Regions from separate parts of the Brevibacillus borstelensis genome, predicted to be linked through region 3. Evidence: riboswitches for the same ligand, from Rfam matches in the RefSeq annotation. Region 3 holds a riboswitch; each other region holds the start of a gene.

Region 1 (8,095 bases), 2.5 Mb from region 3:
CTGTTCGTCCAAAGCTTTTTTGTCCCCGGCGCTTCTGCGGCTCCCGCATACTATGAGGATATTCAGGGGCATTGGGCCCAAAAGGAAATCGAGGAACTGAGCGCACTGAATGTTTACCGCCTCAAGTACGGGTATTTTCATCCGGACAATCCGGTTACCAGGGGCGAAGCGCTGGCTTTGCTGAACCGGGTGCTGGAAGGCATCTATGGTCCCTTGGAAACAGCCAAGCCAAATACGCATGTGGATCAACGGTTCTCTTATAAACAGGAAACGGAACAACTCCTTGCCAATATGCGCGCCATGCTAGACATACAAACCGGATTTGTCAATTCCTTCGATCCGGGAGAAAGCATGCTGTACTACCTGCACTTATCCGAACGTGGAGGTATGAAGCAGCCACAGAAGAACAACATCGACTGGTGGCTGTCCTCCGATTATTTGCAAAAGCCGTTGACCAGAGAAGAAGCGAGCATGATCCTGTTCCATGTCCTGGCTCCTTACAAAATGCGGGCGACAACCCTCAAGCTGGATGAAGTGAAGCCTTACTATACGGGCTACTATCTGTGGAAGCACGATCCCAAATACGAGGATACGGCATCGCCCTATGCGGCAGCGATTTCCGAATTCTATCTCTTTAACGCAGACAAAAATTTTGACCCGAAAAAACAAATGACACGAGCGCAGTTTGCCATCGTCCTGAAACGCTTGCATGATCTTTGGAAACGCGATACGCCTCAGCAGTTCAAGGAAACGCAGCTTCGCCAGAAAAACATCGTCAACCTCTTCCTCACCGCCGCCAATCAGGCGTATGTCCAGAAGGACCCGTCGCGGATCGGGCAGTTTTTCAGCAAGGACGCCCAAGAGTCACTGGAAGAGATCGCTCCGCTCCCTCTGCATGATTACAGCGGCAGCCTGGTGGTCAGGAAAGATGACAGCAATCCGAAGCGATTGTGGGTGACAGGAAGCTATCAGCATACGCTGACAGGAAATTATCAGGTGGAATACTCTTTGGAACAGGAAGAATCAAGCCCGTATGGCTGGAAGATCGTAAGAGTAAATTACCAGCAGAAGTAGTTGGGAATTTGTGGGGGGGATTGGGTCAGGCGCTGGCTTTAGCAGTTGCAGTCCAGGTGAAAAATGCAATGGCTGCACATCCAACTAAAGCGATAAACAGCGATTGACCCGTAAAGCGAGCAAAAGAAGCGGACGGCCCATTCGAGAGCTGTCCGCTTTTCATTTTTCATCTTCTGCGGGAAACCGGGATGATTTGATCACGGGGATAGCGAATATTCCGGAAAAGGCAAAGGAGAGGTGCAAATGACAGAATCAACGGAAAGGGACTGCTTTCAAAGATTGGTTCAAAGGCTTGAACCCCAAAGCAAGCTGGTTCGCTCCTGGGAGTTGAAAGGCGGTGTCTCAGCGCAGGTGACGGCGCTTGAAATCGAGCAGCTTGACGGCAAAAGGAGAAAAGTGGTTGTGCGCCGGCACGGTGCGGCAGACATTGCACAGAATCCCCATGTGGCGGCAGATGAATTCAAGCTGATGGAACTCCTGAAGTCTGTGGGGGTGGCCGCGCCAGTGCCATTTTTCCTGGATCAATCAGGCGAGATTTTTTCCACGCCGTACGTCGTGATTGAATACATCGAGGGAAAGACTGAGTTCACTCCTGCCGATGTGACCGACCACGTTTTCCAGCTAGCTGCGCAGCTTTCCAGGATTCACAGTGTGGACGTCTCGAAGCTGGATTTGTCCTTTTTGCCCAAACTGGAGAAGGCATGTACCGAGAAAATCGAAAAACGGCCGGCAATCACAGATGAATCGCTGGGTGAGGGACGCATTCGGGATGTGCTGGAGGCAGTCTGGCCATTGCCTTCGCGGAATCCATCCGTACTGCTGCATGGAGATTTTTGGCCAGGAAATGTAATGTGGAGGGACGGACAGCTTGCTGCAGTGATCGACTGGGAGGACGCGCAGCTCGGAGATCCGCTCGCGGATGTTGCCAACGCCAGACTGGAGATTCTGTGGGCATTCGGCATCGAGGCGATGCTTCGTTTTACCGGTCGCTATCAATCCTTGACGAAGTTCGATTTTACAGACCTGTCTTACTGGGATCTGTTCGCAGCTTTGCGCCCGGCTTCCAAAATATCCGACTGGGGACTCGATGCGTCTACGGAACAAAAGATGCGGGAGGAGCACAGTTGGTTTGTCGCCCAGGCATTTGAAAAGATAGGGACAGGGAAGGGGAAAAAATCCTAGTTGACAGGTTTGAAAGCAGCCATTATATTCTGTATATACAAAAGGTTTTGATATGAGAATATGAACTCTTATCCAGAGAAGGCTGAGGGACTGGCCCAATGAAGCCCGGCAACCTAGCGCAAAGGAACACGTTTCTTTTGAGCCAAGGTGCTAACTCCTACAGGTAGCGATACCTGACAGATGAGAGGCGAAAATCCGCTGATTTAAGCCTCTTTCATCTGGAAAGAGGCTTTTTTGATGGAGCAAATGGATGTCGATTCCGGTTCAAAACCGCAGAACAGCGTACCGTGTTACTTTAAAAAGGGGGTTTTCCGATATGAAAAAGAAGTTTAGTTTGATTGGATCGCTTATCCTTTCTGCGTCTCTTTTGCTGACAGCTTGCGGCGGGGGCAACAGCGCGTCTTCCGGAAACGGCGGAGCGGGTGGCGGCTCCGGCGAGAAAGCAAAACGGATCGCGCTCGTGATGCGGCAAAACGTAGGCACATTCTCGGCTCAGTACATTGCCGGCGTCAAAGCCGAAGTAGAAAAGAACGGCGGAGAGCTGACTGTTTTCAACGCAGATACCGATCTGTCCAAAATGGCTTCCAACCTGGATGCGGCGGTCAACCAGCGTTTCGACGGCATTCTGATTGACCACGGCACTGCAGAAGCACTGCAGCAAGGAGCAGAAAAGGCTGTGAAGCAAAACATCCCGCTCGTGCTGTTTGATACAGACATCAAGCTTCCCGGGGTTCCGGTAGTAGAGCAGGATGACCAGAAGCTGGCTGAGCTTAGCCTGGAGAAGCTGGCTGAAGATACCGGCGGCAAAGGAAACATCGTGAAAATTTGGGTGGCTGGCTTTGCACCGATGGAAAAACGCCAGATCACGTACGAAGCCTTTTTGAAGAAATATCCGGATATCAAGGAGGTTGCCGCTTTCGGCAGCGCCACCAACAACACCGCGCTGGATACGCAATCGCAGATGGAAGCCATTCTGAAGAAGTATCCAAACAAAGGAGATATTACAGCGGTCTGGGCTTCCTGGGATGAGTTCGCCAAAGGAGCGACCCGCGCCATTCAGCAAGCCGGCCGTACCGAGATCAAAGTATACTCGATCGATTTGAGCGACGAAGACCTGCAGCTCATGCAGGATCCCTCTACCTCGTGGGTAGCGACTGCAGCGGTAGACCCGGGCAACATCGGACGGATTCAAGCCCAAACCGTCTTCAAAAAAATCAACGGCGAGCAGGTGCCGGACAGCGTCAAACTGAATCCTGTGCTGGTCAAGCGAGACGATTTGCCGACGGACAAGAAAATCACGATGGGAGATCTCTCCCAGTACGTGAAAGAATGGGGCAAGTAATCCTGCATAGATGGTGTAGCGTAATCCCGTTGATCATCCATCAACGGGATTCTTCCTTAATAAGGGGGGACAGAAAATGACGACTTTGCAGATGAACGGCATCATGAAGCAGTTCTCTGGCGTACCCGCGCTCCGTTCCGTCGATTTCGAAGTGAAAGCGGGAGAAGTTCACGCTCTGCTCGGAGCCAACGGAGCGGGGAAGAGCACGCTGATGAAGATTTTGACGGGAGCCTATGTGGCGGACGGAGGCTCCATTGTGATTGATGGCAGGGAGGCCGCGATCCAGTCGCCGCAGGATGCCAAAGCGCTCGGGATTCAATGCGTCTATCAGGAAGTGGATACGGCGCTGATCCCGTACCTCAGTGTAGCGGAAAACATATTGCTCGATCGCCAAATCCAAGCAAAGGGCTTGATCAGCTGGCGCCGCTTGTATGAAGAGGCGGAAGCGATTCTCGCAAGGTTTGGCTTTTCCATTCCTGTGAAAAAGCAGGTGGAAGCCTGTACGCTGTCCGAAAAGCAGCTGATCCTGATCGCCCGGGCGACGGTACAGCAGGCCCGATTCATTATTTTTGACGAACCGACAGCTCCGCTCAGCAACACGGAAACAGAGCGGCTGTTTCAGATCATCGAGCAGTGCAAGCAAGCGGGGTTGGGCATTATCTACATCTCCCACCGGCTGCCGGAAATTTTTCAAATCTGCGACCGGATCACCGTCATGCGCGATGGACAACGGATCTCTACCAAAGAGACGGCGGACACAACGATGGACGAGGTCATCGCCGCGATGCTGGGCAAGACATTCTCCGAGGAGTTCCCGAAGACCCAGGTGCCGATCGGCGAGACCATCCTGGAAGTGAAAAACGCCAGAGGAGGCAAGGTTCGCCGAGCGGACCTGCATGTGCGCGAGGGAGAAATCGTCGGTGTCGTCGGCCTGGTTGGAGCAGGGAAGACGGAGCTGGCACGTCTGCTGTTCGGCGCGGATGAGTGGGAGGATGGCAAGCTGATTGTAAACGGCAGGGCTTTGCGGCTTCGCACGCCGAAAGAGGCAGTCCAGGCGGGGATCGTCCTCGTGCCGGAGGAGCGCCGCAAGGAAGGGATATTCGTAGAGGAGTCGGTCGCCCGCAATCTGTCGGTGGCTACCCTGGCCAAATGGTCGCCAAGGGGCTTTGTGAAGCAAAGACTGGAGTCGGAGCAAGCCGAGAAGATCGTCCGAAAACTGGGGGTAAAGACAGCGGGCATTCGTCAGCCTGTCGGCCACTTGAGCGGGGGAAACCAGCAGAAGGTCGCTATCGGAAAATGGCTGGATACGGATGCGCGCATCTTTATGTTCGACGAGCCGACGAAGGGTGTGGACATCGGGGCGAAAAGCGACATTTACCGCCTGATCGGCTCGCTCGCCGCGGAGAAAAAAGGCATCCTGTATTTTTCCTGCGAGTTTCCCGAGGTGCTGGGGATTGCGGACCGGATCCTCGTCATGTTCGAGGGACAAATCGTAAAAGAGCTGAGCCGGGAAGAAGCGACCCAGGAGTCAATCATGTATTACGCAAGCGGGGGTGAATAAGATGGAAGCAAAAAAATACAGCTTGTTTGATTTTGTTTATAAATACGGAACAGTTGCCGTGATCGCCATCGTCATCCTGCTTTTTAGCCTGACCAATCCTTATTTCTTTACCTATGCCAACATCACGGATATTTTGCGCTCCATCTCCATCGTCACATTTGTGGCCGTCGGTGTTACGTTTTCCTTGATTGTCGGCGGATTCGACCTGTCTGTCGGTTCGACCGTCTCCTTGACTACCGTTGTCTCCGCATCGATGATGGTCTGGTACGAACAAGGAGCGGTCGCGACATTGACGGTTCCGATCGTTCTGGCCGTTCTGGTGGGCTTGATCAACGCGCTGTTGGTCGTGAAGATTCGGATTCCCGACCTGTTGGCGACCTTGGCGATGCTGTACATCGTAAACGGCGTCCATATGACCTATTCAAAGGGCTACTCGATCTACGCCAATATGCCGATGGAGGACGGGACGACTGCTCCGGGCAAATTTCAGGAATGGTTTCTCTGGCTGGGGCAAGGCGAGATTCTCTCCGTACCGGTGCCTGTGCTGCTTACCTTTTTGCTGGTGGCGGTCACGCATATTTATTTGACCTATACGAGACAAGGGCGCATGCTTTATATGACCGGAGGGAATGTGGAAGCGGCACGGCTCTCCGGAATACCCGTGAACCGGTACCGGACGCTTGCTTACGTGCTCTCTGCCCTGTTTGCCGGACTCGGAGGGATGCTCTTGGCTGCGCGAATCGGAACCGGTCAGGTGAGCAGCGGAGGCTCCATGCTGATGGATGCGGTGGCCGCGGCGTTTGTCGGTTTCTCTGTATTTGGCGCAGGCAAGCCCAATGTATTCGGCACCTTCGTCGGGGCCATCCTGATCGGTGTCCTGCTGAACGGCATGACGATGCTGAATCTTCCTTATTATGCGTATGACATCATTAAAGGAATTGTCCTGGCGCTGGCATTGGCAGTCACGTACTATCAATTGCGCAGAAAGCGGGCGTAGGAAGGATTGGAGTCAATCCTTTGCTGACTTGGAAGCCAAATGAAAGTCGCTACATACAGGGCGCAGCAGAAGAAGCCAGTTTTCAGGCTCACTTTAGGCTGTGCCCTGTAGCGGTTTTGCCGACCAACATCTCCAGAGTGTTACACATTCGTATGTGGCATGAAATTCCCTCTCTAATGGTTTCGCAGGCAATTTTTGCATAAAGCTACCCCCGCAGGAAGATATTACATATGTGCAACCAAAAAACGTGCAAGCAAGCTATTTGACTGAAAGCGGGGGAATGCAATGAGTGATGTTCATCAGGAACGAGGAGCGTCAGCGGAAGGAGAGAACGGGACCTCGGTAATGGGTGCCGGCGGCGTATACGACAAAAGAATGACTGCGGGGGAGGGCGAAGATTCTCTCACCAACCGGCAAGGACACCCCATTACGGACAATCAGAACATGAGGACGGTGGGCAGAAGAGGCCCCACGACACTGGAGAACTACGATTTTCTGGAAAAAATCACCCATTTTGACAGGGAACGCATTCCGGAGAGGGTCGTTCATGCGCGCGGGACAGGTGCCCATGGCTATTTTGAAGCGTACGGCAAAGTGGGAGACGAGCCTATAGCCAAGTACACCAGGGCCAAGCTGTTTCAGGAAGCGGGCAAGCGCACACCCGTGTTTGTCCGGTTTTCCACGGTCACCCACGGCATCCACTCGCCGGAGACATTGCGCGATCCGCGCGGCTTTGCCGTCAAATTCTATACGGAAGACGGCAACTGGGATCTGGTAGGCAACAACCTGAAAGTGTTTTTCATTCGGGATGCGATGAAGTTTCCGGACCTGATTCACGCGTTCAAACCGGACCCGGTGACCAATATTCAGGACCAGGAGCGCATCTTTGACTTCATCTCCAACACCCCGGAAGCCATGCATATGATTACGTTTCTTTTCTCTCCGTGGGGCATCCCGGCCAATTATCGCCAGATGCAGGGCTCGGGCGTCAATACGTACAAGTGGGTCAACAAAGAGGGCGAAGCCGTTCTGGTGAAGTACCATTGGCAGCCGCTTTCCCAAGGCATCAAGAACCTCACGCAAAAGGAAGCCCAAAAAATTCAGGCACAAAATTTCAACCACGCTACTCAGGACTTGTACGAAGCAATCGAGCGAGGCGAGTACCCGGAGTGGGAGCTCTGTGTCCAGATCATGAGCGATGACGAGCATCCGGAGCTTGATTTTGATCCATTGGACCCGACCAAGCTTTGGCCGGAGGAACAATTTCCGTTTCTCCCTGTAGGCAAAATGGTGTTGAACAAAAATCCGGAAAACTACTTTGCGGAGGTAGAGCAAGCATCCTTCGGGACGGGCGTACTGGTCGACGGACTGGATTTTTCCGATGACAAGCTGCTGCAGGGGCGGACGTTTTCCTACTCTGACACACAGCGTTATCGGGTAGGCGCCAATTATTTGCAGCTTCCGATCAACGCTCCGAAAAAACGCGTAGCCACCAATCAGGAAGGCGGTCAAATGCTCTACCATGTGGACAGGACCAATCCGCATATCAACTACGAGCCGTCCACGATTGGGGGACTGCGTGAGGTCGTGCAGGAAGAAAAGGACCACGAGCCGTACGTAGCGGGAAATGTGGTGCGGCAAAAAATTGACCGGACCAATGACTTCAAACAGGCCGGGGAGCGTTACCGGATGTTCGAGGACTGGGAGCGGGACGATCTGATCGAAAATCTGGTAAACGCCTTGCGCGTCTGCAGGAAGGAAATTCAGGACAAGATGATCGAGATGCTAACAAAATGCGATCCCGATTACGGCCGTCGCGTCCGGGAGGGTCTGGAGCAGGCCGGCAGCAAGGATTCGGGAAAATTGGGGACGGGCGGTCCGATCGGCACAGAAAACGCTGGAGCAGCAGTGAAGGAAGCCGAAAGAAAAGGGCATCAGG
Region 2 (8,095 bases), 1.5 Mb from region 3:
CGACCTTGGTGCCCATCCCTTTTTGTTTAAAAGAACACCGACCTCGTCCCACAAAAGAGCGCGCCCGCTCATCCATGCAAGCAGCCGTTCGGATTCGCGTTTCAGTTCATCGGTGTCTTCCAAAGTATCTTTGCTTGAAGGCGACAAAGGAAGCGTGTCTGCTTGTTCTCCGCTCCCCCCCACACTTTCAAGCGATAACCATTCCTTTTCAATCGGAGTCATGCCTGCTGCCTGCTTGCCGTATAATACAGTAGCCTCTCTCACGTGAGCGGAGGCGAGAGCGCGATAGCTGTCCACGCTTTTTTCCGTAAACGCATGATCTCCAAGCGCATTGTTCAATTCTCCGCGCAGGGAAAAAGCGAGAGCCAGTGACTTGCTTTTGCCGATCACATACAGCTGTGCCCCCTCCCTTTCCCGCCAAAATGCCTGATCTACCTGAAAGCACGGCGTGATATGGGCTTGCGCCGCTCCCCCCGACACTTTGATGTAGAGCAAGTATTCCCGCATAGACTCAACCCCCGCCGATTGTTGTTATGGACAGTTTGCAAAAAGACTGCAGGGGATGCAAAGAAATCTCTACGGAAATCCCATTGGAACTCTCATAGAAAAGCAAGAGCCCTCTGAAAACGCAAAAAAGCGCGCTATTGCGCGCGCTCCTGTTCGCCCTTCTGGCGAAGATCTATGGTCATGACGGGCTCGCCGAACGCGCCTTCCCGATCTTCCCTGCACGGGTAGTCTGTCCGTTCCAACACCGTCATGATCCGGATGGTATCGTCAACCGATCCATCATCTTGATACGAAATGCAAATAGGGGTTCCTCGCAAATACGAGTGGAATTGAAGCTTCCTGACAGCTTGCTCCACCACATCCCCCGAATTGAACAGCAGCAATCGATAGTGCTCGTAAGTCGGAGGGACATCTTTTGTCGTCCGCCTGATCCAGAAATTCGCCAATCCCACAAGTAAAGAGGAGCACCCATATGCCGCCAGCAACCACACGACCAGCTCTTCCATCACGGTCATACCTCCTCTTACGATCAAGGTATGCGGGATAGCTTGGACACGGTGCTGCCAAACGGCAAATCACAAGCAGAAAAGAAGCTGCTCTACAGTTTTACCCAGCCATTCTTGATGGAAATAACTACAGCTTGCGTACGGTCCTGCACGCTCAGCTTTTGCAAAATGCTGCTGACGTGGTTTTTCACCGTCTTTTCACTAATAAACAGGAACTCCCCGATCGCACGGTTGCTCTTCCCTTCCGCCATCAGCTGGAGAACCTCGCGTTCACGGCGGGTGAGCGACTCAATTACCTTCGGATCGATTGGTTCCGCATCATCCACGGCTATACCGCGATCATTCGTTCCTTCCTGCTCGCTCAACCGGCGGAATTCCTCGATCAGCTTGCCGGTTACCTTTGGATGTATGTATGCTCCACCCGAAGCGACGACACGCACCGCTTCGACGAGATCGTTCGTGCCCATTTCTTTCAGCAAGTAGCCTGACGCCCCCGAGCGAAGCGTACGATATACGTATCCTTCATCGTCGTGGATCGACAGCATGATGACGCGAGTGCCGGGACTTACGGAAATAACTTGTTCCGCAGCGGAAACACCGCTCACATTTGGCATGTTGATGTCCATCAGGACTACGTCGGGCTTGTGGTCCTCGGCCAGACGGAAAGCTTCTTCTCCGTCAGCGCCCTCTCCCACGACTTGAAAGTCCTTTTCCATTTCCAAAATACGCTTGACACCCTCACGGAACAGTTGGTGATCATCCACAATAACGATGCGAATTTCTTGCTGTACCTTCTCCATATTTCATCCTCCCTGTACACTCTTGCTTCAGAATTTGACTGGTATTTGAAACATGACCTTTGTTCCCTCTCCAGGGGAAGACTGCAATTCCATCGTTCCCTCAAGCAGCTGGGCACGTTCTCTCATGCCGAGCAGCCCGTAGGAGCCTCCCTTGGCCTTTTGTGCTGCCTGATCAAAGCCGATTCCGTCATCCTTGACCACTAGGCGCAACGTATTTTCCTGAAATTCAATTTTTACCTGAACCATACTGGCCCCGGAATGCTTTTCAACATTGTTCAAGCACTCCTGCACCAGTCGAAACATCGCAGCCTTTACAGAGCTTTTCAGCGGCTGCTCTACGCCAAAGACAACCAGATCAACGGAGATTTTCGTGCGGTCCTCATACGTCTGAATGTACTTCTGCAGCGTCGGGACCAGCCCCAGATCATCCAATGCCATGGGCCGAAGGTCAAAGATAATCCGTCTGACGTCAGCCAGACTGAGGCGGACCATTTCCTTCAATTCGTGCAGCTCCATCTGCGCTTCCAGAATGCGTTCATTTTTCAGCATCTTTTCGACAATTTCAGACCGCAGCACGACGTTTGCCATGGATTGAGCGGGCCCGTCATGGATTTCACGCGCTACCCGCTTCCGCTCTTCTTCCTGCGCCTGGATTACTTTCAGACCCATCAGCTGATGCTGTTTGGCCTCCTCCAGAGCTTCCCCTACCTTGCTCAGGTCGCCGGTCAAGTACCCCAGCACAACCCCCATCTGCGTAACCAGCTTTTCTGCTCGCTCGATTGTTTCCTCCAGCGTGCGAAGCTGCCTCTCCAGATCGTTTCTCCGCTTTTTCAAATTGTCTTCCCGTTCCCGGTAAATGGACAATTCTACCTGAATACGGTTGGCTTCTTCATAAGCGATGCGGATGTCTTCCTCTGTGTATGTCTGAAAATTACGGCTAACCAACACCAGGCGCGCTCGCGCCCTTCGGTAGGAGAGCTCCAGTTCATCTACCTTGCTTATCACTTTCGCTATTTCCTGCCGCAATTCATGCAAATCATGTTTTAAGGAATTTCCTTCTTGCCTGGCATTTTCGGCGATCTCGAATATTTGCGATTTGCTCGTCTCTACCGTCTCGATCGTGCGATTGATCACACCATCCAACATGGTAATACTGATCGCCTGATTCATTATTGATCTCCTTCTACCTCGTTTTTGACCGTCTGGAACAGCGCCTGCAGCTTGGGCACATCCATTTCCCTGATCCCGACATCGTATCTGGGGATGGAAAGCGGATTCACCTGGGCCGTTACCACACCTCGATTTGAATTGAAGACAAATCGGTAGCCCGCTTGCTTGGCTATGTCCAGTACGATGTCATTGCTGTATCCAAACGGCAAGGAAATAGCTTGCACCTGCTTGCCCACCAGATCGCTCAAGCCGACCCGCGACATCGTAAAATCTACGTAAAGGCGATTGCGGTATTCTTGTTCGTCTTCGAGCCGTTTGAGCTCCTCCATGTACACAGGTGCTGTCTCCGGTCCCAGATCTCCCCATTCGTTGCGGGCCCTCTCGTCGTGAAGACTGTATGTATGAGAAGCGATCTCCACCAACCCGGTCTGCAGCATTTCCTTCACTTGCGGACGGGATAGCGGCGTGGTCATTTTTTCTCTCTTTCGCTCCTCGGTATCCCGCAATCGTCCAAGTATGGCAAAGTTGACCGATGGGAACCGATACTGCTGCATTACGGGAAAAGCATGTGTGTAATAACTTTCATACCCATCATCAAATGTAAGCAAGACTGCATTCTCAGTGGGCAAAACTCCTGTCTCGACAAAACGCACAAATTCCGCCAGTGATATCGGATGAAAATTGTTCTCGAATAAAAACGTCATATGCTCTCTAAACTGCTCCGCCCCAATAACATAGCGCTGGTCAGAATCGTCGGTCACATGATGGTACGTCAATACGACTACCCGATCTCTATACCAGAGCTTGGAGGACGCTGCTTCTTCCCGTTTTTTTTCTGTCTGTGGTGCAGCCGATTGCTCCTCGCTTGTGCTTATAGACGTAGTGACATGGGGGAAAGGTTGCACTTTTGGAGCCTCCTCTTTAAAAAAAGAGGCAGTATCGGGCAGTCCGGCAGTCACAACGAGCCCTAGCGCAATGAAAAATACGAGAAAGAAGGGCCACCTCTTCGGCACAAAAAACTCCCTCCTTTATGCCTATATAGGAATTTCGACATATACGAACGGATTCCTTTATGAACTGAATTCCAGCAGTTTGCCGCAAGTCTTAAGGCCTAGTCTTCTTAAAAATATAGAGGAAATCCGTTTTCAATGACAGAAAAAGAGCCTAGTGTGTATCACTAGGCTCTCGCGCTTGGTCTTTACTTGGACAGCCCTGCTGCATCCTGCTTGAGCGCTTCTGCCTTATCTGTGCGCTCCCACGGCACATTCAGATCGTTGCGGCCAAAATGGCCGTATGCCGCTGTCTGCTTGTAGATAGGACGACGCAGGTCAAGCTGCTTGATGATACCTGCAGGACGAAGATCAAAATGCTTGCGGATTAGTGTTACCAATTGGTCCTCGGCAATCTTGCCGGTCCCAAATGTATCTACGCTGATGGACACTGGCTGTGCGACACCAATTGCATAGGCCACTTGTACTTCGCATTTTTCAGCCAAGCCGGCAGCGACGATGTTCTTCGCTACATAGCGGGCTGCATATGCGCCGGAGCGGTCCACTTTTGTCGGGTCTTTTCCGGAGAAAGCACCACCGCCGTGACGAGCGTATCCGCCATAGGTGTCGACGATAATTTTGCGGCCTGTCAAACCGGCATCCCCTTGTGGTCCGCCAATAACAAAACGGCCAGTCGGGTTGATGAAGTATTTGGTCTCGGCATCCAGAAGCTCTGTTGGCACGACAGGCTTGATCACGTGCTCCATCAGGTCGTTCTTGATTTGTTCCAGAGTGGTTTCCGGAGCGTGCTGGGTAGAAATAACAATCGTATCAATACGAACCGGCTTATCGCCGTCGTATTCTACAGTCACCTGTGTTTTACCGTCTGGGCGCAGGTAGCTCAAAGTGCCGTTTTTACGCACTTCGGTCAGACGGCGAGCCAGCTGGTGAGCCATGCTGATCGGCAAAGGCATCAGTTCAGGAGTCTCGTTGCAGGCGAAACCAAACATCAGACCTTGGTCGCCGGCACCAATCGCTTCAATCTCAGCATCAGTCATTTTCCCTTCGCGGGCTTCCAGCGCCTGGTCTACACCGAGGGCGATATCGGCAGACTGCTCGCCGATAGCGGTCAGAACGCCGCAAGTGTCGGCATCGAAACCAAACTTAGCGCGATCATATCCGATTTCACGGATGGTGTCACGGACGAGCTTTTGAATATCCACGTACGTGTTCGTGGTGATTTCCCCTGCCACGAGTACCAGACCAGTGGTAACGGAAGTTTCGCATGCTACGCGAGCATTTGGATCCTTGGACAAAATGGCGTCCAGGATAGAGTCGGAAATTTGGTCACAAATCTTATCCGGATGACCTTCGGTGACGGATTCAGAAGTAAACAGACGACGACCTTTTTGCAAAGACATGTGTACTACCTCCTTTGACCTCATACAAATAGTGTGGTAGCCGAAACAGGTTCTTATTAGACGAAGGCACAAGCAAAAAAAAACCTTTTCCTGTTTTAGAGGAAAAGGTGCTTGGTGTTTGCGTTCCCTACCCTCTTATCGGCCAGAACAGGTATCCGTTCTGCTGGTTAGCACCGCTCGAGTCGGTTGCCGGGCTTCATGGGGCCAGTCCCTCCGCCTGCTCTGGATAAGAGTATCCATTACGGATAATAGAATAATCGTTTTTATAGCCGGTGTCAATAAGCGCTTAGCGCAATTCGTATTTACCGCGAACCATAATGTGCGCGACACCATTGTAGTTTGCATTCAAGCGCAATCCGCGATTGTCCGAACGGGCGATCAAGAGCAGATGATTGGCAGCGACCTGAGCTCCCGCTCGGAGGTCCTTGCCCTCGGTAATATCTGTCAAGCCATCGCCTTTATCGCCGGCTACTGCTTGTACTTTTCCCGTACGGACGATAAATTCCGTACCCTCAAAACCGTACAGCGTCTGCCCCGGGTGCAGCTCAACCACTGTCAACCCCGTCGAGACGGATGCACCGCCTGTGCCTGCGCCTCCGCCAAGAGCTTTTTGAATTTGCTGATCCACATAGCTTTTGGTGACGACCGGATCATCCGCTGAGCCCGGGACACCGGAAACGCCGTCTGCCATCGCCTGCGAAGCAAAGACCCCCATCCCGACAATTGCTATGGCGAGGATTCCCTTGGTTGCTTTTTTCATTTATGTTCTCTCCTTTTCCATAGAGTTACAAACTGTAAGCCTTCGCCAGCAGGACGACCACCTCTGCACGTGTAGCTCTTCCCTGCGGCTTGAACGTCCGTCCGTAACCGCTTATCCACTTTTTCGCCGTCAGCGCCTCAATGGCGGGAGACGCCCAGTGACTTGTCGGCACGTCGGTAAACGATGACCTGCTGCGATTATAGAGCACGAGATTATTTGCTCTGGCTACCATCAGTGCCATTTCTGCCCGTGTGATCGATTGATCCGGCAGCATGGTGCTGTTTGGATAGCCGCTGATGATGCCGAGCTGGTGGGCAGTCAGCAGATTGCCATAGGCCCAGTGATTTTTAGAAAGATCCTTGAACGGATTTCTGCCTGTATACGTAACGATATTCATCCCTTTGGCCCGCATGGACTGGATCAGCATCGTCGCAAACTGGCCTCGAGTCACCGACTGGTCAGGCTTGAAGGTCGAATCATCAAAGCCTTTGACGACTCCCTTCGTGCTGAGTCTGGCGATCTCGTTGCGGGCCCAGTGCGTGGAAATATCACGATAACCCGCGATCAAAGGCTGCTTGGTCAAAGTCAGCCGGTACGAATCGTATTTAAACGGCAATGTGGTTGTCAGACGGATATAATACTTGCCCGGCTTCAGCTTCATGCCAAGCACCTCTTTGCCCAGATCGGACAGCTGCGCTACGTCGTTTGTGGCAAAGAGCGAGTAGTTCAATGTATCCGAACCGTACAGCTCCAGCCGCATCCCTGTCGATACGGGAACGAACGGAGCGCGTATGCTGACGTAGGATTCGGAATCGACCGTAAATTGGAACCAGTCCTGATCGGTATGAGTAGGCAAGGTTCCTGTCATCAGCGTTCCGTTGGCCAAAGGTGACGCCTGGCGATATGTATCGTTGGGCTCATTGGTATCCTTCCGAATCGGCGTATAGGACACGTCCAGCTTGTACTCGCCGTTCACCTGATTTCGCCAGTACTCGGTCAGCCTGATGTAGTATTTGCCCGGCGATACTTCCTTTTGGGCGCGCTCGGTCGGGTCATTCCGGTCGCCTTTGTCAAATTCTTCAAAGGCTTGTCCCTCTTTGCCGATCTTCATGTTCAGATCGATCCGCTTGGTATCGGCAGTGACTGTTACGTTTAGCCGGCCGTATTCGCGGACATAGTAAGAAAACCAGTCCTCGTCGCCCTCTTCATGGAAGTTCCCGATTACGGAAATTTGGTTGCCTACCAGCGGGCGGGCCGTATCCATTGTATTGTTGCGCTCATACTTGTCCGGATTGATCGTAAACCGGCTGGTCAACAGATAGGTAAAGCCCTTCACACCGAAGCTTCGCTCCATCCTGATGTACATTCTACCAGCTTTCACCGGTACAGTCAGCGTGTCTCCGTTCCCTATGTAATAGGTAGAAGCTTCGCGATTTTCAGGGAAGAAAGTAGCAGCCAGCGCGGTTGTATTCGTTGAAGTGACAGTTGCGACCAGTGTCACTTTTCCGTCATAGGGAATATCCATGAAATACCAGTCCATTTTGTCGGACTCGGACAAACTCGCCCTCAGCTGTGATTCAATCGGAAAAGCCTTGGCCTGACTCCGAGTATTATTTGGTTCATGAAAATCCATAGACAGCTTTTCGGTAATGGCTCGATTGACATCGACCAGTCCATATCCTGTTTGCCGGTCCCACCCTTTCTCACCGAGATCCTCAGCCGTCTGGTACAAGAGCTGGCGTACATCCAGCGGCGTCATATTCGGATTGCGCTCCAGCACCAATGCCGCAGCGCCCGCTACCTGAGGAGCTGCGGCTGACGTGCCGCTAAATGCTCCGTATTTCCCCTTGGGCTTGGTCGTGTAGATATTAAAACCCGGAGCGACGAGATTCAACTCCGGCCCTGTGTTTGAATCATAGAGCGGCTTCAGGTTTCCTTTTAC
Region 3 (8,095 bases):
TTTTGAAGGATGCATGCCGCAAACTCGCTTTGTATTGAAAAAAGCGCTGGAAGCAAAAGTGACGCCTATCGTCGTGGTCAATAAAGTGGACCGTGATAATGCACGTCCGCAAGAAGTCATCAACGAAGTTTACGACCTCTTTATTGATCTCGACGCAACCGAAGATCAACTGGAGTTTCCGATTGTATACGCATCCGGATTGCAAGGGATTGCGGGTATGGAGCCGGACAAACTGGAAGGAAACCTTCGTCCGCTGTACGAGACGATCATCGAGCACATTCCAGCTCCGGAAGCGAACTCCGAAGAGCCATTGCAGATGCAGGTTACGATGCTGGACTACAATGACTTCCTCGGCCGCATCGGGATTGGCCGTATTTACCGCGGTGTGCTGAACGTAAATGACACCGTTGCCCTGGTAAAACGGGACGGCTCGGTTAAACGGATGCGCGTGCAAAAGCTGTTTGGATTCTCTGGCCTGCAGCGTGTTGAGCAAAAAACGGCAAAAGCCGGTGATATCGTTGCCATCGCCGGTCTCGAGGATATCAACGTAGGGGAAACTGTCTGCCATACAGATCATCCGGATCCATTGCCGCTGCTGAAAATTGACGAGCCGACCCTGCAAATGACATTCCTCGTCAACAACAGCCCGTTTGCCGGACGCGAAGGCAAACACGTAACTTCCCGCAAGCTGCGCGACCGCCTGATGGCCGAGCTGGAGACTGACGTATCCCTTCGCGTAGACGAAACGGATTCTCCGGATGCGTTTATCGTATCGGGACGCGGTGAGCTACACTTGTCCATTCTGGTTGAAAACATGCGTCGTGAAGGCTTTGAGCTGGGCGTATCCAAGCCAGAAGTAATCGTGCGGGAAATCGATGGCCAAAAGATGGAGCCAGCCGAACGCCTGATTATCGACGTGCCGGAAGAATACACCGGTTCCGTCATGGAAACGCTTGGCCAACGCAAAGCTGAAATGGTCAACATGATCAACAACGGCTTTGGCCAGGTTCGCCTGGAATTCATCATTCCGTCCCGTGGTCTGATCGGCTACCGTACAGAGTTCTTGACGATCACACGCGGATACGGCATCATGAACCACTCCTTTGACAGCTACCGTCCGCTCGTTCCGGGCAGCGTTGGCGGACGCCATGCAGGCGTGTTGATCTCCAATGAAACGGGAACGGCCACCACGTACGGTCTGATGTCCGTCGAAGACCGCGGCATCATGTTTATCCAGCCGGGTACCGAGGTATACGAAGGAATGATTGTCGGCGAGCACAACCGCGACAACGATCTGACCGTAAACGTCTGCAAAGAGAAGCACGCGACCAACGTCCGTTCGGCAACGAAGGATGATACCGTGAAAATGAAAACGCCTCGTCTCTTGACGCTCGAAGAGGCGCTGGAATATCTGAATGACGACGAACTGTGCGAGGTTACCCCGCAATCCGTTCGTTTGCGTAAAAAGTATCTGACCAAATCGGAGCGCGAACGCTACGAGAAGCAAAAACGCTATGCGTCTCAGTCTTGATTTGCAGAGGCAAACGCAATTTTGTCTGGCATGACATACTGTCCGGATACGAAAGTAACCATGCAAAAAGCCGCCTGGTAAAAGGGCGGCTTTTTCATTTTCTCAGCAAGAAATTGCTTCGGCCAAGAGGCAAAAAACATCGCAGGCATTCACCCGAGACCAATGTGTATGAACTGGTTTGCCCCTACTGCAAATACTGTTCGATCAGCCCGGTCAATTCTTCCGGCTTCACCCGCGGATCAATCCGCTTGACGACGTTTCCTTCACGGTCGACCAGAAATTTGGCAAAATTCCATTCAATGTCCTGGTTTTCCTCGTTGGGGGCGTGCTGCTTCAGATACTGATACAGGGGATGAGCATTCGGTCCGTTTACATCAATTTTGGCAAACAGGGGAAAAGTCACTCCGTAATTTCGATCGCAAAATGCCGAAATTTCTTCAGCCGTACCAGGCTCCTGAGCGCCGAATTGATTGCACGGAAAACCAAGTACGACCAAACCGCGGTCACGATAGCGCTCATATAATTCCTGCAGTCCTTTGTACTGCGGAGTCAGCCCGCAAGCACTGGCAGTGTTGACGATCAGAAGCAGGTTGCCCTTGTAGCGGGCCAGTGTCGTTTCTTCACCAGCGATGGTTGTGACGGGGATGTCGTAAATACGCAAGGATTCCACCTCTTTCAAAGAGTTGTGATCCCGTCCACTATACCACGTCAAAGGGGAGTCATTCCAGCCTGTCGGCTAAAGCAACTGTTTGATAATCGTCATTTCGACCTCGGACAAGATGATTTGCTGCACAGATTCCGACCCTTTTCGTGCGGTGCTTTGCAGGATGCGTACAACTCCCTCCGGGTTTTGGGCGATAATCGTGCGGATCTCCCCATTCCCGCTCTTTCGCCGAGAATCATGCATGACAGAATAACCGAAGCGCTCCTGCAGAAACTGCAGGCTTGCCTGTACCTGAGCGTGCTTCATGCGAACCCCTCCCGACCGCTTCTTTTCTATTGAACGTATGAAAAAAACAGGACGAGAATGCATGCCAGTCTGTCAACCTGCAGTCACAGCATTTTGACAGGTTTCAAGGCAACTGATAAAGTGATAAGGATGGGGTAAACCAGTGCAAGAGCCTCTGGGAAACATCATTACATACGAGAGAAAATGCGGGGGAGAATTCGCTGGTTTGCGAGCGCTTACCCGAAGCAGTATGGCCGCAGGGCAGGAGGGTTAAAGATGGAATGGTTTGAGGTTGTTTCTACCTATGCTCCTTCTTCAACGGAGGGACTTTCGGCTTATGACAGCTTTCGGATGTGGGCTGATCATAACCGGGTGTGGATCATTTTTGTACAATTGATACTTGTCTATTACATGGGATTTGCCACTCGTGTGCGAATGCCCATTTTAAAAACAATTTTGCTTTACGTACTGCTCTTTATCGGCGCTCTGATCTTTGGCATTCTGGATGTGCAGCTGCCTGTGAAAAGCGCCCTGCTCGTAGCGATTGCCATCCTGGTGATCGTCAAGGTCAGAATCAAGCCGGAAGGAAGCAGCAGAAAGTGAGGGGGAGCGCACGTGAAGCGTGAGGATGCATTGGCCAATTGGCTGCAGATCAGGATTGTTGCGGATGCTCGTCCGGACGATCGCTCCGCCGCTGATACTGCCGCCTTTTTTGAGGCCATTCTCAAAGAGGATCATCAGGCGAGCAACCTGACCTACGAGGCAAATGAAGACAGCTACGTGGTTTCCGTTCTATGCAATCAAGAGAAGGTCGAACGGAGATACGATCGTGAGGAGGCAGAATCCCTGCTGAGGGCAATCGAGCTTGAACCGCGATACAATGAATCATAATCACTGTTCTGAAACAAGATGGCTCCGCCTTGCATGCTTTGGCGGGGCCCTATTTTTTATTTCTGCAACTTTTCCAAGGTTGCCCTCGTCTGTAACTGTGCCCAGGGCATTGAGGGAAAACATGGAAAGGGGAAGTACATCAATGAAAAAATACATGACCAGGCCCGTGCTGGCAGTTGTGGCTGCCGCTACGATAATTGGGGGCGTAACGCCGCTGCTGGCCAATGCCAGTACAACCGGAAGCAGCAGTGCGATCAAGGTTGTCATGAATGAAGAAGGCAAGCAAGTGACTCGCTACAATCTGAAAGAGCTGGCAACAAACGATCCGGCCACGCTCAATCTGTTGCTGAAAACGCAGGCAGATCACTTGTACATTGTAGTGGACAAACTGAATCTCGACGTAAAAATGCAAACGTACATTGAGCAAAATGAGGCGGAGTGGAACCGGATTTACAAGGAGTACTATTCCGATATTTACCTCGAAGTACGTTTTGACGAAACCGAGCAGGGCTTTGTCAGCCTAACTCCAGAGACAAAAGAAAGCACCACCTACCTGAAAGGTGAAGTAACGGATGAAGTAACCAAAGTCGTGGTTGTCAAGCCAAATGGCGACAGCATCGAAGTCGTGCCAACGGCCAACGACAGCTTTTCGGTGAGCTTTGCGGCCACTGTGAGCGCGACTCCGCAATACGCGACAGTGAAAGCTTACGTCAACGACAAACTGGTCGATACCCGCGAAGTGCGGATCAACTCGGGAACTGTTGTAGATTCCGATGTTTTGATTCATACGCAGGCTGTTTTGGATAGCAAAAAGGGTGAATTGAAAGTAAACGGCATTGTAAACCTTACGGCAGGCAAAGTAGTCGTGACCTATGACGGAGACAAGAGAGGCGCCGGCGTGAAAAAGCTGTGGGACGGTGTCGGCTCCTATTCAGTCACCATGAAGGATGTAGAGGCTGACAAAGGGAAAGTATTGATTGAGGTGTACAAGGACGGCAAGAAGCTTGATTCGGAATCCGTCGATCTGCTTGTTGTCAACAAGCCGGATAAACCGACCAAGCCGGAAACGCCGAAGCCTGCCCAATACAAAATTACCGGAACCGCCAAGCTTGACGCCAAAGATAAGGAAATTGAAGTAGAAGGGGAAATCGCAGGATTCTCCAAAAACCAAAAAGCGAAGCTGTATGTAATCGCTCCGGACGGCAAAAAACACGAGGTCAAGATAGACGATGACGGGGAGTTCGAAGTGGAGCTCTCTTACAAAAATCGTTCTTACAGCGCCAAGTCCGTCCATCTGGAAGTAGTCGTTGACGGGAAGGTCGTAGCACAAGCTGACATTCCTCACGGTACGCCAGTAAACGAAGTTGATGACGATAAAGATAAAGATAAGAAAAAGAAGGACAAAGACAAAAAGCATCCGAACGGAAATGCGTATGGCTACTGGAAAAAGCATGGCCATGACGATGACGGAGACGATGACGATAACGACGATCGCGACAACGACTAATCCGTTGCATTCTTGAGCGACCGCGAATGGCAATCTTCTTTCTGCTCCGGCAGCTTGCCAATCATTCCATTTGACTAGGGCTGACGGTAGGTGGAGACATAATCCATCAGTTGGCTGATGTAGTCCCCGATGATGGGAATCGAGAGGAATTTGCTCAGGACGGAACCGAGAATGGCCAGTACGATGGCTGTTCCGATCGTCAGTCCCAGGCCCCGTGCCAGACCTGCCAGGAAATTGATCCAAAGCAGCTTGCGCGGGGCTGTATAATTTTGAATGACATCTGCCAGACGGATATCCTCTAAAAACATGGCGATTTTGTCCATCCGGTCATTTAATTTGCGTGCCTCCTGAATTTCTTCGAGGAGCTGGTCAATCTTTGACAACAGGCGGTCTGTGGGGCTTTGTGACATCTGGTTTCTCCTCCTGTCTCCTATGGTTACCAGTTAAGTAACAGTGTAGGGAAAAAAAGGGGAAGAATCAAGCGCATGCCGGAAAGGTTTGCCTATCTCTTCCTTGGCGGGTACAATAGACGTACAAAACTTACACAAGGAGGCTTCGGAATGGCTGAGACCGTATCCCAAACGCTTTCGGAGGAACTGTTCGGGTTGTTGCAGCAGGAGCGGTTTATCACATTGGGCACCATTGACCATGAGTCTGGGGCGCCATCGCTCAGCTCGCTTTCCTGGACGTTTGCGGCATCGCCGCAAGTCATCCGGTTTGCGGTAGACAACCGTTCACGCATCTTGACCAATATCGCCAAGCAGCCACAAGTGGTTCTGCATTTGATTGGTGCTGGCTCTTCTTATGCCATTAACGGAAGGGCTGTATTGAAGAGTGAGCGGATGGAGGAGGTTCCCCTGAAGCTGGCGATGGTGGAGGTTACCATTGAGGCGGTGCGTGATGTCATGTTCTACGGTTCCCGTATCTCCGTAGAACCGCAGTATGAAAAAACATATGATAAAAATGCGGCGGCGAAGCTGGACAATCAGGTGATGACAGCACTGCGCAAAGCGGAGTAACAGAGAAAACGGGTGAAAACGAAGAGGAAATATCTGTTGACAATCACTCGATATTTCCGTTAGTATTAGGATCAACAAATTGAATAGCAAACTTCTTATCCAGAGAGGCGGAGGGACTGGCCCGATGATGCCCGGCAACCAATTTTCCTGTTAACAGGACGATACTGGTGCTAATTCCTGCAGAGCAAATCATGCTCTGAAAGATGAGAAGGGTTTGCTTGCGGCGACGTAAACAAAGCCTTCTTTTCAAAAGAAAAGAGGGCTTTTTCATGCCCTCAACATCAAAGCAGAGGGAGAGATTGCTATGCATCTGGAAACGAAACTGGTACAGGCGGGGGTAGGTCGTGATACGATCACGGGCGCGGTAAGCTTCCCGGTTTACTATGCGACCGCTTACCGCCACCCGTCTCTTGGTCAAAGTACCGGATACGATTACACCCGTACGGCCAATCCGACACGCAAGGTGCTGGAGGAGGCGATCGCAGAGGCCGAGTGCGGTGATGCCGGTTTTGCCTGTGCTTCCGGGATGGCAGCGATTCACACAGTCATGGGACTTTTTTCTCAAGGCGACCATTTGATCGTTTCGCTTGATTTATACGGTGGGACATACCGTCTTTTTGAGCAGGTCCTTTCCCGCTACGGGCTCCAGTTCAGCTATGTTGATCTGCGCGATCTTCAGGCATTTGCGGGCGCGATCCGTCCGGAGACAAAAGCCGTTCTCATCGAGACGCCGACAAATCCGCTGATGCAAATAACGGATATCGCTTGCGTAGCCGGGATCGCCAAACGAAGCGGTTTGCTGACCATCGTGGACAATACCTTTATGACGCCGTACTATCAGCGTCCACTGGAGCTGGGGGCAGATCTGGTGCTCCATAGCGGGACGAAATATCTTGGAGGCCACAATGACGTGCTGGCTGGCCTGATTGTGACAAAAGGCGCTGAGTTGTCTGAAAAGGTCCGGTTTTTGCACAATTCCATCGGTGCAACCCTCGGCCCACAGGATTGCTGGCTGCTGGTCAGAGGCATGAAGACGCTCGCTTTGCGTATGGAGCGACATCAGAGCAATGCTCTCCAGGTTGCGCGCGAACTGCGGGAGCATCCGGCGGTCACCGATGTATTCTATCCGGGATTGGACGATCATCCCGGCTACGAGATTCAGAGCAAACAGGCGACCGGTTACAGCGGCATGGTGTCCTTCCGCGTTCGCTTCTCTGCTCAGGTGGGGCCGTTTTTGGAAAACTTGCGCATCATCTCTTTTGCGGAGAGTCTGGGAGGCGTCGAGTCTTTGTGCACGTATCCGGCGACACAGACTCATGCCGACATTCCGCAAGAAATTCGAGAATACGTCGGGGTCTGTGATCGTTTGCTGCGATTGTCGGTAGGAGTTGAACATCCGGATGATTTGATTCATGATTTGATACAGGCTCTCGATGCAAGTCTGGTAGCGGAAGGGTGTAGACGATGAAATTTGCCACGAAACTGCTTCACGGGACATCTTGTTTCGATCCGGTGACCGGTGCGGCATCCACGCCGATTTACCAGGCATCTACGTTTCACCAAGCGGATTTGGACCGTCCGGGCGCATACGACTATGCGCGGTCCGGCAACCCGACCCGGCATGCATTGGAAGAGGCGATTGCCGTCCTGGAGGGCGGTGCGCGGGGATTTGCATTTGCTTCCGGCATGGCCGCGATTTCCAGCGTGTTTATGCTGTTTTCCGCGGGCGATCATGTTGTCGTGGCAGAAGATGTCTACGGCGGAACGTATCGCTTTTTGACCAAAGTGTTGTCCCGCATGAATATTGACGTTACGTTCGTGGATACGACCTGCGTAGAGGCAGTGGAGAGAGCCGTCACTCCTCGCACTCGCGGGATCTACCTGGAGACACCTTCTAATCCGACGTTGAAGGTGACAGACATCGCAGCTGTCTGCCATATCGCAAAGGCCAAGAATATCATAGTCATTGTCGACAATACGTTTCTGACCCCGTACTACCAGCGTCCGCTTGAACTCGGAGCAGATATCGTCATCCACTCAGCGACGAAGTTCATCGGCGGCCACAGCGATGTCGTTGCAGGGCTGGCTGTTACCAAGGATGCTGAGCTGGGTGAACAGCTTTACTTTATCCAAAACGGCATGGGAGCGGTACTCGGAGCGCAGGATTCCTGGCTGGTGATGCGCGGGCTGAAATCGCT

The links. Region 3 has a riboswitch for S-adenosylmethionine ahead of V5G20_RS10760 (aminotransferase class I/II-fold pyridoxal phosphate-dependent enzyme). Riboswitches for the same ligand answer to the same signal wherever they lie in the genome.
Region 1: it holds a riboswitch for S-adenosylmethionine, as region 3 does, so the genes downstream of both, V5G20_RS25825 (sugar ABC transporter substrate-binding protein) here and V5G20_RS10760 (aminotransferase class I/II-fold pyridoxal phosphate-dependent enzyme) in region 3, are expected to answer to the same signal.
Region 2: it holds a riboswitch for S-adenosylmethionine, as region 3 does, so the genes downstream of both, metK (methionine adenosyltransferase) here and V5G20_RS10760 (aminotransferase class I/II-fold pyridoxal phosphate-dependent enzyme) in region 3, are expected to answer to the same signal.

Annotation. Positions count from the first base shown of each region.
Region 1 is NZ_CP144922.1:5,379,311-5,387,405, reverse strand. Features, by position in the region: gene V5G20_RS25835 (S-layer homology domain-containing protein) at 1-1,074, shown strand, start outside; gene V5G20_RS25830 (phosphotransferase family protein) at 1,318-2,256, shown strand; SAM riboswitch class I at 2,322-2,443, shown strand; gene V5G20_RS25825 (sugar ABC transporter substrate-binding protein) at 2,573-3,598, shown strand; gene V5G20_RS25820 (sugar ABC transporter ATP-binding protein) at 3,675-5,159, shown strand; gene V5G20_RS25815 (ABC transporter permease) at 5,161-6,156, shown strand; gene V5G20_RS25810 (catalase) at 6,442-8,095, shown strand, end outside.
Region 2 is NZ_CP144922.1:770,924-779,018, reverse strand. Features, by position in the region: gene V5G20_RS03595 (DEAD/DEAH box helicase) at 1-507, opposite strand, end outside; gene V5G20_RS03590 (hypothetical protein) at 642-1,013, opposite strand; gene V5G20_RS03585 (response regulator) at 1,106-1,813, opposite strand; gene V5G20_RS03580 (sensor histidine kinase) at 1,841-2,983, opposite strand; gene V5G20_RS03575 (polysaccharide deacetylase family protein) at 2,983-3,996, opposite strand; gene metK (methionine adenosyltransferase) at 4,182-5,387, opposite strand; SAM riboswitch class I at 5,526-5,626, opposite strand; gene V5G20_RS03565 (hypothetical protein) at 5,680-6,153, opposite strand; gene V5G20_RS03560 (S8 family peptidase) at 6,179-8,095, opposite strand, start outside.
Region 3 is NZ_CP144922.1:2,301,836-2,309,930, forward strand. Features, by position in the region: gene typA (translational GTPase TypA) at 1-1,531, shown strand, start outside; gene V5G20_RS10725 (glutathione peroxidase) at 1,716-2,192, opposite strand; gene V5G20_RS10730 (hypothetical protein) at 2,268-2,501, opposite strand; gene V5G20_RS10735 (YlaH-like family protein) at 2,757-3,083, shown strand; gene V5G20_RS10740 (hypothetical protein) at 3,096-3,371, shown strand; gene V5G20_RS10745 (hypothetical protein) at 3,514-4,878, shown strand; gene V5G20_RS10750 (DUF5665 domain-containing protein) at 4,953-5,288, opposite strand; gene V5G20_RS10755 (pyridoxamine 5'-phosphate oxidase family protein) at 5,439-5,897, shown strand; SAM riboswitch class I at 5,990-6,107, shown strand; gene V5G20_RS10760 (aminotransferase class I/II-fold pyridoxal phosphate-dependent enzyme) at 6,202-7,365, shown strand; gene V5G20_RS10765 (trans-sulfuration enzyme family protein) at 7,362-8,095, shown strand, end outside.